2 regions of the Streptomyces sp. NPDC048269 genome follow, and region 2 is predicted to be linked to the other one. Evidence: riboswitches for the same ligand, from Rfam matches in the RefSeq annotation. Region 2 holds a riboswitch; the other holds the start of a gene.
What was found. A riboswitch is a leader RNA that binds a small molecule or an ion and turns the genes downstream of it on or off. The one in region 2 is predicted to bind S-adenosylmethionine.
Positions count from the first base shown of each region.

Region 1: it holds a riboswitch for S-adenosylmethionine, as region 2 does, so the genes downstream of both, AB0D48_RS03880 (aminotransferase class V-fold PLP-dependent enzyme) here and thrC (threonine synthase) in region 2, are expected to answer to the same signal.

Region 1 covers NZ_JBEZLW010000002.1:375,046-380,355, forward strand. Annotated here, with positions in the region: gene AB0D48_RS03860 (NYN domain-containing protein) at 1-852, opposite strand, end outside; gene AB0D48_RS03865 (hypothetical protein) at 893-1,132, opposite strand; gene AB0D48_RS03870 (rhomboid family intramembrane serine protease) at 1,267-2,001, shown strand; gene AB0D48_RS03875 (Lrp/AsnC ligand binding domain-containing protein) at 1,998-2,279, shown strand; gene AB0D48_RS03880 (aminotransferase class V-fold PLP-dependent enzyme) at 2,600-3,916, opposite strand; SAM riboswitch class IV at 4,231-4,347, opposite strand; gene trpD (anthranilate phosphoribosyltransferase) at 4,446-5,310, opposite strand, start outside.
Region 2 covers NZ_JBEZLW010000011.1:118,090-123,399, reverse strand. Annotated here, with positions in the region: gene AB0D48_RS15425 (trehalose-6-phosphate synthase) at 67-1,515, opposite strand; gene AB0D48_RS15420 (glucosyl-3-phosphoglycerate synthase) at 1,562-2,512, opposite strand; SAM riboswitch class I at 2,699-2,855, shown strand; gene thrC (threonine synthase) at 2,873-4,156, shown strand; gene AB0D48_RS15410 (MoaD/ThiS family protein) at 4,243-4,521, shown strand; gene AB0D48_RS15405 (cold-shock protein) at 4,904-5,110, shown strand.

The DNA of each region.
Region 1 (5,310 bases), on a different contig from region 2:
CAGCGCCAGCTCGCGGCGCAGCCCCGCCGCCGCGTCCAGCACGGTGTCCAGCAGCAGCCGCAGCCGCATGTCCTCGATGCTGCGTCCCTCGCGGGTGGCCCGGCGCGAGGTCTCCAGCGCCGTTTCCACCTCCGCCAGCCGGGACTTCAGCCGCCGGGTCTCGCTGTCGGCGGCGGCCACCCGCGCGGCCGCCTCGCCGCGGATCCCGTCGATCTCCGCGTTCACCTTGCGCAGGGCCGCCTCGCCCCGCTTGACGTCGCTGAGCGCGCTGCGCAGCTTGCGCTGAAGCGATTCCGCTTCCTTGCGGGCCTCGTCCAGCTCGGCCCGCACCTGTTCCCCGCCGGTGCGCTGCAGTTCCCGTACCTGGGCCAGCTCCTCGCGGAGCCGGTCCAGCTCGCGCCGGGTCTCCTCACCGACCCGCTCGGCGTCGGCGCGCTGCGCCTCCTCGCCCGCGGCGGCCACCAGCTTGACCCAGCCGACGGGCCGCAGGACGTACGCGGCGGCCGCCACGTCCAGCGGATCGGCGGCGGCGGGCGGGGCGCCGGACTCCAGCGCGGCGGCCATGTCGGCCTGCGCCTCGCGCAGCTTCTCGGCCACCCGGCCGCGGAAGACGGGGTCGGTCTCGACCGCCGCGGCCATGGCGTTGCCCGCGAACTTGGCGCGCCGGGTCGGGGTGAACCGGGCGTACTGGCGCAGCTGCGCCGGGAGGTCCGCGACCGTCAGTCCGCCGAAGGCGTCCGAGACGAGCGCGACGACCCGGCGCCGCACGCCTTCCGGCAGCGGGCGGTCGAGGACCTCGGCGGCGTCGCCGGCCGCATCGGCCGGCTCAGCGCCGCTTGCTGGCTCCACAATCCGTCACCCCTACCGTGATCTACCTGTGGGCACGGCTCCCTCAGGAGTCCGCGCCCGGCCTGTCCACGAGCTCGATCTGGTCCACCGCGTTGCACCAGCGGCAGCGGACCGACTCGATGGTCTCATTGACCACCTCGCGCTCCTCGACCTTCGGCTCCCCGGCGAGGTCCAGGTGGACGTACTCGACGACCTTCGACGAGCGGGTGACGTCGAAACGCGTGAGGTTGCCGCACAGGGTGCAGCGCCACCGGGTGGTGTCGGTCGGCAGGGGAACCGTCATCAGGCCGCTCACTCCTTCGTAGGTGTTGTAGCTGATTCAATTAAAGCCGTCTGCTGAGCCGTCTGCGCCGTTCGGGCAGACCGCAGCTCGTAACCCTACGGCCTGCCACCGCTTCAGGTGGGCCTGGTTGCGTCATGCTCTGTCACATGATCGTAAGGTGGCAGGCCGTTCGCGAGGCCGCCCGGGGACCGGTGGTCACCCATGCGCTGATCGCGGGCTGCGCGGTGGTGTTCGTACTGAGCCCGGCCTCGGGGCTGAACCCGGTCTACGGGACGGGCGACGGGCTGCTGGCCGCCGGGACGGACTACTTCCGGCGCTGGGGCGTGGTCCCGGACGAGTTCTTCACGGGCACCCCGCGGGCCTGGCTGACCCCGCTGACCGCACTGTTCGTGCACGGCAGTTGGCTGCACCTGCTGGGGAACATGCTCTTCCTCCACGTCTTCGGCGCGATGACGGAGGAGCGGATGGGCCGCCCGGCGTTCCTCCTCTTCTACGTCTGTACGGGGTACGTGGCCCTGGCGGCGTACGCGGCGGCCAACGCGGGGTCCTCGCAGACGCTGGTCGGGGCGTCGGGGGCCATCTCGGCGGTGCTGGGTGCCTTCCTGTACCTGCTGCCGCGGGCCAGGGTGACGAGCCTGTTCCCCTTCCTGTTCTTCCTGCCGCTGCGGTTCCCGGCGTGGATCGTGCTGCTGTTCTGGTTCGCGCTCCAGGGGGTGGCGGCGCACCGGGCGGGCAGCGGGCCGGGGGTCGCCTATCTGGCCCATCTGGTGGGCTTCTCGGTCGGCTTCCTGTACGCGTGGGCGCGCTACCGGCGTACGACTAGAGTGAGGCGACCAGCGACGGCCACCGAGGGAGACAGCCAGCCGTGATCACCGCGATCGTGCTCATCAAGACCAGCGTGGACCGCATCCCCGAGATCGCCGAGTCCATCGCCGCGCTGGACAGCGTCAGCGAGGTCTACTCCGTCACGGGGACGTACGACCTGATCGCGCTCGTCCGCGTGGCCCGCCACGAGAACCTGGCGGACATCATCCCGGGCCGCATCAGCAAGATCCCGGGCGTCGAGGCCACGGACACCCACGTGGCGTTCCGCACGTACTCCCAGCACGACCTCGAGGCCGCCTTCGCGATCGGCCTCGACGCGTAGCACCTCCGGCGTGGCCTGCGGGTACGACCCGGGCTTCGCCCCTGCCCCCTCCGCTGCGCGGCCCTGGCTCCGGTGCGCCTCAAGCGCCGGCGGGGCGGGGTTCGCCCCCCCGGGCGGGGTCTTGACCTTCGGCCCGGTCCGCGGGGTCCCTCCGGGACGTCTCCTCGGCTCGCGCACCAAGCCTTGTCACGGCGTTCAGCTTCGGTTGCGCGCTCGTCCTGCGGGGACGCCCCTGCGCGCCCCCGCTCCCCCCAGCCCCGCTCCGGTCCCGCCCGGGGGCACCACCCCAGCCCGTCGGCGTTTGAGGCGAACAGCAACCCTCAGACGGCGGGGACGCAGCGGCCTTCCTCCGTGCGGTACTGCCACTTCGCGCCGTCCGCGACGAGCTCCTTCACGGCGCGGACGAACCGTTCGACGTGCTCGTCGGGGGTTCCCGCGCCGAAGCTGACGCGGATGGCGTTGAGGGAGCGCTCGCCCGGGGCGGCTTCCGGGGCTCCGCATTCACCCTGGGCCTGGGGCTCGCTGCCCAGCAGGGTGCGGACCAGCGGGTGGGCGCAGAAGAGGCCGTCGCGCACGCCGATCCCGTACTCGGCGGAGAGCGCCGCCGCGAAGTGGGAGCTGTTCCAGCCGTCCACCACGAAGGAGATGACGCCGACGCGCGGCGCGTCGTCCCCGAAGAGGGACAGGACGCGGACCGCCGGGACATCGGCCAGGCCCTCGCGGACCTTGGCGATGAGGTGGCGCTCCCGGGCCACGAGGCCGTCGAAGCCGGCCTCGGTCAGGGCCTTGCAGGCGGAGGCGATGGAGTAGACGCCGATGACGTTCGGGGAGCCGGCCTCGTGGCGGGCGGCGGTGGTGTGCCACTCGACGTCCACTCCGCCGTCCTCGCGCCGGGCCACCTTCCGGGAGGCGCCGCCGCCCGCGAGGTACGGCTCGGCCTCCTGCAGCCAGTCCGCCCGGCCGGCGAGGACGCCCGAGCCGAAGGGGGCGTAGAGCTTGTGCCCGGAGAAGGCGACCCAGTCCACGTCCAGGTCCTGCACGGAGACCGGGTGGTGCGGCGCGAGCTGGGCGGCGTCCAGGACGATCCGCGCGCCGTGGGCGTGCGCGGCCGCCGCGAGCTCCTTCACCGGCCACAGCTCGCCGGTGACGTTGGAGGCGCCGGTGACGCAGACCAGGGCCGGGCCGTACGGGTCGCGGTCGGCCAGTGCCCGCTCCAGGGTGGCGACGGCCGCGTCCGGGGTGCGGGCGGCGTTGAGGTAGGTGACGCGCGCGTTCGTCCAGGGCAGCAGCGAGGCATGGTGCTCGGTCTCGAAGACGAAGACCTGGCAGTCGGCCGGAAGCACGGCGGCGAGCAGGTTCAGGGAGTCGGTGGTGGACCGGGTGAAGATCACCTGGTCGGAGGGGCGGCAGTCGAGGAACTCCGCGACCGTGACGCGGCTCTGCTCGAAGAGGTCGGTGGAGAGCTGCGAGAGGTAGCCGGCGCCGCGGTGCACGCTGCCGTAGTACGGGGCGTACGCGGCCACGTCGTCCCAGACCCGCTGGAGCGCAGGCGCGCTGGCCGCGTAGTCGAGGGCCGCGTAGGTGACCTCGCCACCGGTGACGAGCGGGACGGTGACGTCCCGGCCGAGGACCGGCAGCGGCTCGGCACAGGCGGGGTCGACGGCGGTGGCGGTGGCGGTTGCGGTTGCGGTTGCAGCGGTGGCGGCGGCGGCGTTCAGGGATGCGGACACGGCGGAATCTCCCGGCAGGCAGGGGTGAATGGCTTCGGTGTGCCCGTACGCGACGCGGGTACGGCTCGGCGGCCGGCCGGGGTACGGGAAGTCCTCGGACCGAAGACGGGTACACGGAAGTGACCCTGATCCGAGGGTTGAAGAAGGGGCGGAGTCGCCCTATCGCATTCGCTTGCTCACGGAAAACGCTCCTCGAGAGACCAGGACCCCTGGTGTCGAGGGATCCGCGCTTGCCGTAGACCTTTCTGCCTACGGCCTGGTCATCACCCGGGGCACCCCGCCACGGAAGGAGGGTTGCCGGACAGCAAGCCGGGGCCTAAACGCTGTCACTCGTGACCTGTCCAGCATCCTGCCACATGATCCCCCGTGCGCAAGACCCCGGTCCGAATGGCGGACCGGGGTCTTGGCCGGAAACGATCAATCGGAATCAGGCGCGTTACGCGTTGCTGGCCGTCACCCACCGCTCCAGCGCGGCCCGGGCCGCGCCCGAGTCGATCGACTCCGCCGCGCGGGTGATGCCCGCGGCGAGCTGCTCCTCCAGGGTCCCCGTGCCCGGGTCCAGCGCGACCAGGGCCGCCGCCGAGTTCAGCAGCACCGCGTCGCGGACCGGGCCCGTCTCGCCGGAGAGGAGGCGGCGGGCGACGTCGGCGTTGTACGAGGCGTCCGCGCCGCGCAGCTCCGACACGTCGACCAGGGCGATGCCGACGTCCCTCGGGTCGAAGGCCTGCTCCGAGACCTTGCCGTCCCGGACCCACCACACCCGCGAGGTCGCGGTCGTGGTCAGCTCGTCCATGCCGTCGTCGCCCCGGAAGACCAGCGCGGAGGAGCCCCGCTCGGCGAGCACGCCCGCCACGATCGGGGCCATCCTGGCGTCGGCCACGCCCGTCGCCTGGGACCGTACCTTCGCCGGGTTGGTCAGCGGGCCGAGGACGTTGAAGGTGGTCCTGATGCCCAGTTCCTTGCGCGCCCCCGCCACGTGCCGCAGCGCCGGGTGGAACTTGACCGCGAAGCAGAAGGTGATGCCGGCCTCCTCGGCGACCTCGACGACCCGCGCGGGCGTGAGGTCGAGGTTGACGCCGAGCTTCTCCAGGACGTCCGAGGCCCCGCTCGCGGAGGACGCGGCCCGGTTGCCGTGCTTGACGACCTTGGCGCCGGTACCGGCGACCACGATCGCCGACATGGTCGAGATGTTCACCGTCTTGGCCCCGTCGCCGCCGGTGCCGACGATGTCCACGGTCCGGCCCGAGACCTCGATCAGGTTGGCGTGCTCGTACATGGACCGTACGAGGCCGTTGATCTCC
Region 2 (5,310 bases):
GCCCCGGTCCTTGAGCCCCGTCGGCGTTTGAGGCGCCCGGGGCGGAGCCCCAGGGGCGGGCCGCGGTCAGGCCTGGAGGTCGGACAATTGGGTGGTGAACCACTGGGCCGGCGGGAGGGCGGTGGCAGCCGCGGCCAGGCGCTTCGTACGGTCCGCACGCTCGGCGTCCGGCATGGACAGCGCCGCGTGCAGGGCCTCGGCCGTCTCCGACACGTCGTACGGGTTCACCGTGAGCGCGTCCTGCCGGAGTTCCTCGTACGCCCCCGCCCCGGTCGACAGCACCAGCGCGCACCCCGCCTCCGAGACCACCGGGATCTCCTTCGCCACCAGGTTCATCCCGTCCCGCACCGGGTTCACCAGCGCCACGTCCGCCATCCGGTACGCCGCGAGCGAGCGCGCGAAGTCGTCCTGCACCGACACGTGCACCGGCTGCCAGTCCGCCGTGCCGAACTCCGCGTTGATCTCGGCCGCCAGCTCACGCACCGACTCCGTGTACGCCCGGTAGACCGCCAGGTCCTGCCGCGACGGGTACGCGGACGCCAGGTGCACCACCCGGCCGCGCCATTCGGGGTGCGTGGTCAGCAACTCCCGGTAGGCGAGGAGCCCGCGCAGGATGTTCTTCGACAGCTCCGTCCGGTCCACCCGGACGATCGTCTTCAGGTCACCGACCTCCGCCCGCAGCGCCGCCAGCTTGTCGTCCACCTCCGGCCGGTGCGCCAGCGCCCGCAGCTCGTCCGCGTCGACCCCGAGCGGGTACTTGGTCACGTGCGTGAACCGGGCCTCGCCGCCGGGCTTGATGTGCTTCACCCCGCGCAGCGGGTCCTCCCCGCTCGGCAGGTGGGTCCGCGCCACGCCGCTCTCGTCCTCGAACTGCGCGCTGGTGATGAAGGCGAGCGCCCAGCTGTAGGTGTGGAAGCCCAGCCGGTCCGCCCCCAGCATCCCCCACACCAACTCCCGGCGGACGTCGTCCGGGAGCATGTCCATGAACTGCCGCGCGGCCCACGGCGTGTGCGTGAAGTGCCCGATCCGCAGGTCCGGCCGCAGCTCCCGCAACTGCCCCGGCACCAGCGCCAGGTGGTAGTCCTGCACCAGGACGCAGGCACCCTCCGCCGCCTCCTCCGCAAGCGCCGCCGCGAAGGCCTGGTTGTAGGCGACGTACGACCCCCACTGCCGGCGGAACTCCGCGTCGAAGACCGGCGTGCGCGGGATGTCGTACAGGTGGTGGTGGGTGAACCACAGCACCGAGTTCGCGATGCCGTTGTACGCGTCGTCGTACACCGTGGGATCGATGTCCAGCATCCGGACGCCGGGTTCCGTCACGCCCCGCCGGACCGCCTCCCGGTCCGCCTCCGACAGGGCCGCGCAGATCCACACCGCGTCCGGCTGCTCCGCCAGGGCCGCGGAGAGTCCGGAGACGAGACCGCCCCCGCCGCGCCGGGTACTGAGGGTGCCGTCGGCGGAGAGGGCGTACGAGAGCGGGCCGCGGTTCGCTGCAACGAGTACCTGAGAAGCCATGCGGCCAACCTAGCCCGGCCCGCGCCCGCTCAAACCGTACGATCCCTCACGCCACGCTGCGCAACGCGTACTCCTTGACGCCCAGCATCGGCGGCCGCTCCTCCGTGTCCACCGCGTACGTCCGCGGCACGAACCCGTCCGGCCCCCGCTCGAACTGCGTCAGCTCCGGCCGTACGAGATGCCCGCGCGAGAGCCGCAGCTGCGCGGTCCGGTATATCGCCGCGGCCATCCGGCCCAGGGCCTGCCCGTCCTGGTGGCGGTGGACCCGTACGCCCACGTCCACCTGGGCCAGCGCGTCCAGTCCGACCGTGTGCAGGGCGTCCACCAGCAGACCCAGCTCGACGCCGTACCCGACGGGGAACGGCAGCCGCTCCAGCAGGGAGCGGCGCACGGCGTACTCGCCGCCCAGCGGCTGGACGAAGCCGGCCAGCTGCGGCCAGTGCAGGTTGAGCAGCGGGCGCGCCACCAGCTCCGTGACCCGGCCGCCCTGGCCGGGGGCGTCGCCCAGCGGGCGGTCGTACATCGCCTTGACGAACTGCACGTCCGGTTCGGTCAGCAGCGGACCCACGATCCCGGAGACGAAGTCGGCCGAGAAGTCCCGGAGGTCGGCGTCGACGAAGCAGACGATGTCCCCGCCGGTGGCCAGCAGGGAGCGCCACAACACCTCGCCCTTGCCGGGCACCGCCGGGATCCGCGGCAGGATCTCGTCGCGGTGCACGACGCGGGCGCCGGCCTTCGCCGCCACCTCCGCCGTCCGGTCGCTGGAGCCCGAGTCGATCACCACCAGTTCGTCCACGAGGGGGCACGGCAGTCCCTCGATCAGCTCGCGGCGGATCACCTCGACGATCGCGCCGACCGTCGCCTCCTCGTCGAGCGCGGGCAGCACCACGCTGACCGTGGTCCCAGCCGCCCGTTTCCGGTCCAGCAGCTGGTCGAGCGGTCGGTCGGCGGCGGACCAGGAGCGGTCTGCCAGCCAGCGCTCCACCTCTTCCAGCACCTTCGGCACTCCCTGCATCGTCACTCGTTTGGACCGATTTGTGATCCATCTCGCGGTTCGGACGGCTGTCTCAACCATCCGCCCCTTCGGTTACAGTCTTGAACAACGCAGAGGACCACCGCATGCCGGGGGTCCTCGCGCACAAACGCCCGGACGCGCCGTAGAGCGCGCGGCCCGGTGCCATACCGCTCATCCAGAGGGGCAGAGGGACACGGCCCGTTGAAGCCCCGGCAACCCTCCAGTCGGTTCTCGCGATGCGTTTTCACGCACCCCCGCGAGGTCCCCGGCTAGGGAAGGTGCCAATTCCGTCTCATGGCGAAGTGCGCCATGGGGAAGATGAGGAGAAAGGGCCTCGCCATCATGGCTGCACAGACTGTTGCCACCTCTGCCGGAACCGTCGACCTCGGACCTGCCACCGGCCTTTCCTGTCGCGAGTGCGCTACCCGCTTCGAGCTCGGACCCATCTTCGCGTGCGTCGAGTGCTTCGGACCTCTGGAAGTCGCCTACGACCTCCCGACCGGCGACCCCGAGGCCCTGCGCGCCGCGATCGAGGCCGGCCCGAACAACATCTGGCGGTACGCGCCGCTGCTGCCCGTCCCCTCGGACGTGGCGTCCAAGCCGAGCCTGAACCCGGGCTTCACCAAGCTCGTGGACGCGCAGAACCTGGCCAAGGAACTCGGCGTCACCGGCAAGCTCTACGTCAAGGACGACTCCGGCAACCCGACGCACTCCTTCAAGGACCGCGTCGTCGCGATCGCCGTCGAGGCCGCCCGCGCCTTCGGCTTCACCACCCTGTCCTGCTCCTCCACCGGCAACCTGGCCGGCGCCGTCGGCGCCGCGGCCGCCCGGGCCGGTTTCCGCTCCTGCGTGTTCATCCCTCACGACCTGGAGCAGGGCAAGGTCGTCATGGCCGGTGTCTACGGTGGCGACCTGGTCGGCATCGAGGGCAACTACGACGACGTGAACCGCTTCTGCTCCGAGCTCATCGGCGACCCGCTGGGCGAGGGCTGGGGCTTCGTCAACGTCAACCTGCGCCCGTACTACGGCGAGGGCTCCAAGACCCTGGCGTACGAGATCTGCGAGCAGCTCGGCTGGCAGCTGCCCGACCAGATCGTCATCCCGATCGCGTCCGGCTCGCAGCTCACGAAGATCGACAAGGGTCTGCAGGAGCTGATCAAGCTCGGCCTCGTCGAGGACAAGCCGTACAAGATCTTCGGCGCCCAGGCCGAGGGCTGCTCCCCGGTGTCCACCGCCTTCAAGGCCGGCCACGACGTGGTCCGCCCGCAGAAGCCGAACACCATCGCCAAGTCCCTCGCCATCGGCAACCCGGCGGACGGCCCGTACGTCCTGGACATCGCGCGGCGCACCGGTGGCTTCGTGGAGGACGTCAACGACGAGCAGGTCGTCGAGGCCATCAAGATCCTCGCGCAGACCGAGGGCATCTTCGCCGAGACCGCGGGCGGCGTGACCGTCGGCGTCACGAAGAAGCTCATCGAGAACGGGCAGCTCGACCCGGCGCTGACCACCGTCGTCCTGAACACCGGTGACGGCCTCAAGACCCTGGAGGCGGTGGCCGCGGACAGCGGCCAGACCGCCACCATCCGCCCGAGCCTGGACGCGTTCCGCGCCGCCGGCCTGGCCTAGGAGGTCTGTCCGGCGGATCAGGGCCGGGCCCTGATCCGCCGGACACCCCCTTCCCTCCCCCTGCACACCGGAAAGGCAGTAGCGCCATGAGCGTCAACGTCCGCATCCCCACCATCCTGCGCACCTACACCGGCGGTCAGGCCGAGGTCCCCGCCGAGGGCGCGACCCTGGCCGAGGTCATCGAGTCGCTGGAGAAGAGCCACCCGGGCATCGCTGCCCGTGTCCTGGACGACCAGGGCAAGCTGCGCCGCTTCGTGAACGTCTACGTCAACGACGACGACGTGCGCTTCGAGGGAGGGCTGGAGGCGGCGACGCCGGACGGCGCCGGTGTCTCGATCATTCCCGCCGTGGCCGGCGGCTGCTGACGCGCGATAAACGTAATTGCCCCCTCCGCTAAAAGCGGAGGGGGCAATTCTGCTTGATTGGGCGCGGTAGAGTTGGGGAAGTCCCCTCCGCTGGACTTGCCCGCCGCATATGAACGGGCCGCGTGAGGGTCGACATCGGGTCAATGTGCAAGCGCGGTATGGGGCTTTGGCGAGATATGTCGGGCCCGAGTTGCCCTGGACTATGCCAAATTTTCACTCTATTTCAATGTTTCTGGGTGACCAGATTTCTCGTCGGATTGACCTGTTGCAGACAGCACCGACGCAGATACATTCAGCCTCGGTCGACGCGTTCCGACGCAAGTTCTGACCCGGGAGCGCGAAGTGCGTTCCTGCGCAAGGGCCAGTAATAGGGGAGTTAGGCATGGCTCAGGGCACCGTCAAGTGGTTCAACGCGGAGAAGGGCTACGGCTTCATCGCGGTCGACGGTGGTGCGGATGTGTTCGTCCACTACAGCGCCATCCAGATGGACGGGTACCGCACCCTTGAAGAGGGTCAGCGGGTCGAGTTCGAGATCTCGCAGGGCCAGAAGGGTCCGCAGGCGGACATGGTCAAGCTCGCACTCGGCTAGTCCCGGCGCGATCGACCGCCCACGCGTACGTAAGAGGGGCCCACATCCTGGACACGGGGTGTGGGCCCCTCGTGCGTTCGCGGGGGCTGTTCGCGGCGGCGTTCCCCCAAGCCGCTTGCACTCGTGGGGGTCGAGTGCTAATCATTGGCGTTAGCACTCTCCAGGTGAGAGTGCTACCAAAACGAGGACCGGGTCGGTGA